Regions from separate parts of the Gallibacterium trehalosifermentans genome, predicted to be linked through region 2. Evidence: riboswitches for the same ligand, from Rfam matches in the RefSeq annotation. Region 2 holds a riboswitch; the other holds the start of a gene.
The links. Region 2 has a riboswitch for lysine ahead of ACFFHK_RS02005 (Na+/H+ antiporter NhaC family protein). Riboswitches for the same ligand answer to the same signal wherever they lie in the genome.
Positions count from the first base shown of each region.

Region 1: it holds a riboswitch for lysine, as region 2 does, so the genes downstream of both, lysC (lysine-sensitive aspartokinase 3) here and ACFFHK_RS02005 (Na+/H+ antiporter NhaC family protein) in region 2, are expected to answer to the same signal.

Region 1 covers NZ_JBHLWB010000001.1:268,521-271,955, forward strand. Annotated here, with positions in the region: gene lysC (lysine-sensitive aspartokinase 3) at 152-1,504, opposite strand; lysine riboswitch at 1,595-1,764, opposite strand; gene bioD (dethiobiotin synthase) at 1,825-2,466, opposite strand; gene ACFFHK_RS01225 (OmpW family outer membrane protein) at 2,608-3,243, opposite strand.
Region 2 covers NZ_JBHLWB010000001.1:461,198-464,632, forward strand. Annotated here, with positions in the region: gene ACFFHK_RS02005 (Na+/H+ antiporter NhaC family protein) at 84-1,628, opposite strand; lysine riboswitch at 1,714-1,893, opposite strand; gene ACFFHK_RS02010 (H-NS family histone-like protein) at 2,053-2,463, shown strand; gene nrdA (class 1a ribonucleoside-diphosphate reductase subunit alpha) at 2,930-3,435, shown strand, end outside.

The DNA.
Region 1 (3,435 bases), 190 kb from region 2:
TCATTTTTTAAATATAAATGAAGTTTTATTTCATTATTGAGAGATCAATCACAAAATTTATGAAGTGAGATTAAATTTTAATCACCATATAAAAATAAAAAAGCCCTTGTGAAGACAAGGGCAATAGTCTTAATTGAGGTTAATTATCATATTATTCAAAGAGTTCCTGATGAAGTTTACGCACTACTTCATCAGCATGTTCACTTTTTACTAATAAGCAAACGTTATTAGTACTTGCACCATAACTAATCATACGAACATTATATTCTGCAATCGTGTTGAAAATACGTTTTGCTACGCCTGCGGCGATGTGTAAATCGTTACCAATTAGTGCGACTAATGATAAGCCTGTATCCACTTTTACTGATGATGTTTCACTGAGTTCTGCCAACAATTCATTAGAAAGCAATTCTGCACCAGAAGAAGCCGAACCTGTTTTATCTAAAGTGAGGGCTACGCTAACTTCAGAAGTCGTAATAGTATCAACAGAAATTTTGTATTTCGCTAAAATATTGAATACATTTGCTAAAAAGCCTTGCGCGTGTAGCATACTTAAACTAGACAGCGTTAATAATGTTTGATCGCGACGTAATGCAATCGCACGGAAAAGTGGGCGAGGTTGTGGATCGCGGGTTACCCATGTCCCCCCAAGCTCTGGCGCTTTACTTGATCCAACAAATACAGGAATATTGCTGCGAACAGCAGGTAATAGTGTTGCAGGGTGTAACACTTTCGCGCCAAAAGTTGCCATTTCAGCGGCTTCGGCAAAACTCATGGTGTCAATTTTTTGTGCGGCTGGAGCGATACGAGGATCAGTTGTATAAATTCCCGCTACATCAGTCCAGATTAATACGTCATTAGCATGTAAGACCTCGGCAATTAATGCCGCAGAATAATCGCTCCCACCGCGACCTAGTGTGGTAGTTTTACCATTTGGCGCACGACCAATAAAACCTTGTGTAATGATTAAATCCCCACGTTCAATTAATGGTTTTAAGATCTGATCGCAATTTTGTTGGGTAAGTTCATCATTTGGTGCAGCTTTGCCATAATGATCGTTTGTAGCAACGAGAGTTCTTACATCAAACCAAGTTGAGTTTGCACCTAACTCACGTAATACCTCAACAAAAATTAAGGTAGACATCATTTCGCCATGACTGATAATTTCATCAATTAATGCAGGAGAGGTTGCTAAGGCAGCAGCATCAGAGAGGGAGGCAATATTGTCTAATAAGCGATCGATCTCTTCTCGTAATATATCGGCATTTTTTAATTCATTTAAAATGTTGTATTGAATCTGTTTAACTTGAGCAAGAAGTGATTCTCTCTTGGTTTGTTCACAACCGTTAGCTAAAGCAACTAATAAATTGGTTACGCCAGCAGAGGCAGACAATATCACGACACGGGTATTTGGATCTGCCATAACGATTTTGGCACAAGCCTGCATTGCCGCGTAATTGGCTACACTAGTTCCTCCAAATTTTGCAACAGATAAATGAGACATAAATATTTCCTTAAATAATAATGTTGTGAAAAAAGCGTGTGTTACAGAAGAGAAAGAAAAGCGAGAAGAGAACTGAAATATTAAGAAAACTTATTCAGAAGCTCTCCATCGTTTATCGATGACAACCTTAGGGATTCAGCCCTAATAGCCGATAAATAATTCTCTGGAAAATTACTTACCTCGGCGAAACTCCCCTGATTATTTCTCACTGGTTCCAGACCTAAAAATAACGACCTGAGTTCCGCGCCTCTCCTGTTGTAGCTTGCGCTACAAAACGTGTATAGAAATACCGTTTAATCATAAAAATGTCAACTAAAATTTTAAAAATTAAACTTTTCTAATAAAATAAATTCTGTCGTTGGAAAATGTTGTTGTAAGTAGTGTTGTAAATAGTGTTGGGTATCTTGTTCTATTAAAGGATCTTTTTCAGGAAAACGATTATAAATCACGCTATGTACAGTAATGTTATATGTTTTGCAGGCCATTAAACTTAATAGTGTGTGGTTAATGCTGCCTAATTTCCCCGATGTTACAAGAATTAAAGGGTAGTGATGTTTGGCAATAAAATCTAATGTTGTTGCTTGGTGCGTATAGGGAACAGCTAAACCACCCGCGCCCTCCAACAACACAACATCATAACGGCTGGCAAGTTGTTGCGTTTTTTCGGTAATGATTTGATCGTCAATTTGACGCTTCTCTAATGTTGCAGCAAGATGTGGGGAACAAGGGTAATGAAATAGATAAGGACAAGTAATACCATCTAGATCATCTTGTGTCAGTGGTATTTGTTGAATTTTTCGATGCACAAGAATATCGTTAGAAAATGTTTCACAACCCGTTTGAATCATTTTTTGCGTAATGACGGTAAACCCCTGATCCATTAGTTTTTTCGCATAAACACCCGTTGCAACAGTTTTTCCTACATCAGTATCAATTCCGCTTACAAAGAGAATTTTCCCCATGATTATTCCTTTTATTATAACGACTATGATAAAAAGTAGCGATCACTATACGCTGATTTTGCTGAGAATCAATTACTGTTGTTTAGGTAAAAAGAAAGCCATAGTAAAAACTATGGCTTGATAGTCAGGAAATTTATTACATTAGAATTTATAACCTAAACCAACAAAAAATACAGTTGGATCTAACGTTACACGTGTTTCTTGAGCTGTTCCATTAAGTTTAAAGGTTGCTTTAGTTTTAATTTTAGCCCACCAAATAGAGGTATTTAAGAATAAATTATCGGTGAGTTTTATATCAATACCTGCATTCGCTACAGGTCCCCAAGAATCTTTTAATTTAAGATCTGAAAGACCATTAAGTTTTTCTGTTTCACCAAAGAAAGTGGTGTAGTTAAGACCTGCACCAATATAAGGGCGAGCAGGAGAATCAGCATTTAAGAAATAGTATTGGAGATAAAGGCTTGGTGGTAAATGTTTAGTTTTAGCAATAGTTGTGCCACCTAATTTGATTTCATGGCTAAATGGCGTTGCCGCTAATAACTCAACCCCAAGATTATCAGTAATCATATAGGTACCAGTTAAACCAAGTTGCGCATTACTATTTACATCAAAATCATAATTAAGCGCATTGCCTGCATAATTATGAGTAGAGGTATTTGGTACGACTAAAATTGGACCACCACGCACAAAAATATCACCTGCTTGGTGAGCCATTGCAGAGGTTGAGGCTGCTAATAATGCTGTAGAAGTAGCAATCGCTAGTGCTAATTTTTTCATATCATTCTCCTTGAATAAGTACTCTGTGTTATTGTTTATCGTATAACATATTCAAGATACCTCTTTTGAGGTGTGTAATTTTTGATAAAAATCAAAAAAAGATAATTTAATAAGAACTTTTTGTGAGTCTATAAATTTGATATTGGTTTTAATAAAGAGAATGTATAAAAATATTTAAATTTGATTAAAGGA
Region 2 (3,435 bases):
TTCAATACAAAGTAAAAATTTATTGATAAAAAATAAAAAAAATACGGCAATAAGCCGTATTTTATAAAATTAAATTTTTTTCTTTAATTATTGCTAAAATTTGCTCGACGTGATCTAAAAATGAAAAATAAGAACGCCAAAATACCTGCCGTGGTTACAAAACCTAACATTGCAGAGCCAGTAAATCCTAAACAAATAAAACCAATAAATGATGCAACGGCAACCATCACAGCATAAGGTAATTGCGTATTGACGTGATCAATATGATTACACGCTGCGCCAGTAGACGATAAAATAGTCGTATCTGACACAGGTGAACAGTGATCACCACATACAGCCCCCGCCATAACAGCTGATAAGCAAGGAAGCATTAAACTAGGATCTGCATTGGCTGCCATCGCTGCGGCGATTGGTAACATAATACCAAATGTTCCCCAGCTAGTTCCTGTTGAAAATGCCATCACAATCGCTAATAAGAATAATAATGCAGGTAATAGTTGTGTCATCATATTGCCACTTACTAGGCTCGCTAAATATTTTCCAGTGTGAACATCTCCTACAATCGTATTGATGGTCCATGCAAAACATAGAATGGTAATTGCACCTAGCATTGATTTAAATCCTACCAAAATGGCTTGAATATAGTGTGCAAAATTGATGCGGCCAAAAACAAATAATGATGCAACAATAAACGCAGCGCAACTCCCCACAACCAACGAAATACCAACCGTTGTATTTTCAAATGCGCCTAAAACAGAAAAAGCTTGCCCGTCCGCAATTAATGCTTCATAACCAGTATACATCATCATCGAAACGGTGCTAATAATTAAGACAAGGATAGGAATAATTAACCCACCTACACTGCCGTTATCACTGCTTTCAACTTCACTCTTCTCATTATGCAGTTGCGCATTCATTGCTTGTTGTTCATGGCGAGCCATTAAACCAAGATCAAAAGAAAAATAAGCAACAAAGAAAACACTAAACAATGCAAAAAGCGCATAATAGTTCATTGCACTCATTGCCACGAAAGCACTCATTGGGGAATAACCCGTAATCGCATGAGTTGTTAATAACCCTGCGACTAAGGTCATAATATACGCACCCCAACTAGAAATTGGCATTAATACACACATTGGCGCAGCTGTTGAGTCTAGAATATACGCTAATTTTGCCCGAGAAACTTGGAATTTATCGGTAACTGGACGTGCAATAGCTCCAACCGCTAAACTATGAAAATAGTCATCAATAAAAGTAAAAAAGACTAGACAAGCCGTCAATAATTTTGCCCCACGTCTACCTTTAATATGTTTTTGCGCCCATGCAGCAAAGGCTTGATTACTACCTGATACCGTTAATAAGGAAGTTAAAGCGCCCAACATTAATAAGAAAATAATAATATTTAAATTATTATGATTAAGTCCTTCTTCACTATAAACTAAAGAAAAAACACTATTTTTAATATATATTGCGGCATTTAATGGACTAGCAGCCGTTAACATTAATGCCCCAACAATAATTCCCACACTTAAAGATAATAAAACACGACGTGTAATCATCGCTAATGTTAAAGCTAATAATGGCGGTACAATCGACCAAATAGAAGAAGAATAATCAACAAGTTCCATACGCTAACCTAAAAATAAAAGAAAGAGTCTAGCGAGTTATTTAGCGAAGAACGTTCACAAAAGGAGGGATAAATGATTAACCACCCTAACTCGTAGCACTCCATAGTTACACAAAATAATTACTATGACAGTATCGTCCCTTTCGGTAACGATCCCAACCAATTAAGATGACGCTTAATTGATTTCGGCGGTTATTCCTTTCCCTTCTTATCAACGCAGTCAGCTCAAAGAAGATACTTATAATAATCGCACCTCTACATCAGGTGGCTAAAAGATACAACAAGTAATAAAAAAAGCAAGTTTTTTAAATTAAAATTTAATTGAATATTAATATTACTATTTACTTTTAAATTATTTTCATTAAAATTATTAAGTATTTTTTATTAACAATAGACTTAATGTGGCATTGCTGAGGAGATTATTAATGGAAGAGTTATTAAAAACATTAAATAATATTCGTTCTTTACGTGTTTTAGCAAAAGAAATATCTTTAGAACAACTAGAAACTATTTTTAAAAAATTTGAGCTTGTTGTACAAGAAAGACGATTAGAAGAAGAAGCCCAACAACAAGAATTAGCTGCTCATAAAGAAAAAATTGAAAAATATAAAGAATTATTAAAATCAGAAGGTATTTCACCAGAAGAATTATTTGAAGTGATGAATTTCCACCGTTTTAATCCATCACAACATAAAAGACGCCCACCTCGTCCAGCAAAATATCGTTATATTGATTCAGATGGTTCAGAAAAAACTTGGACTGGTCAAGGTAGAACACCAAAAGCTATTCAAATGCAACTTGATAAAGGTGTAAGTTTAGAAAGTTTTGAAATTTAATTAAAATATAATTTTTTATATAGAACCTATTCAATATTATTTGAATAGGTTTTTTTATGATTTATATTTTTATATCAACCATTATTAAATTGAATATGCCCCATAGAATATAACAATATGTGCTTCAAAGGCTTTCCCCTTTCCCCTTTCCCCTTTCCCCTCATTTTAGTATAGATTTCAAATGCAATATTGACAGGTATCCATTCATCATCATAGTAAAAAATCATAACTCATTGATTTAATTTGCAATTTAAAAAATTAACGCCTAATTTTTTGCCATTGCAGAGTTTTTAAACTATTAAACAGATCAAATGCTTCAGAAACCTTTTGTAAATTAATAAGTTATTTTTTGTCAATTAGCTATCACTCATTCTCTGCATATTTTTCTACTTGAGTTTTTGCTGAAACACATTATATTGGTGCGAAAATTTTGAGAGATACTATATATTGTGTTAAGGTGTTTTTAATGAATACATCACTACGAGTTACCAAGCGAGATGGGCGTTTAGAACCAATTAACTTAGATAAAATCCATCGTGTGATTACTTGGGCAGCAGAAGGCTTAGAGAATGTGTCTGTTTCACAAGTAGAATTACGTTCACATATCCAATTCTATGAAGGGATCAAAACCTCTGATATCCACGAAACGATTATTAAATCAGCCGCAGATTTAATCAGTAAGGATACCCCTGACTATCAATACCTCGCTGCTCGTTTAGCAATCTTCCATTTACGCAAAAAAGCTTTTGGACATTTTGAGCCACCTCGCCTATATGAACAAGTAAAACGTCTTGTGCGTATGGGAAAATATGATCCCTCATTACTCACTGATTACACTCGTGAAGAATGGGACGAGATGGATACCTATCTTGATCATTGGCGAGATATGACCTTTTCTTATGCAGCAGTAAAACAATTAGAAGGTAAATATTTGGTACAAAACCGAGTAACGGGTGAAATCTATGAATCTGC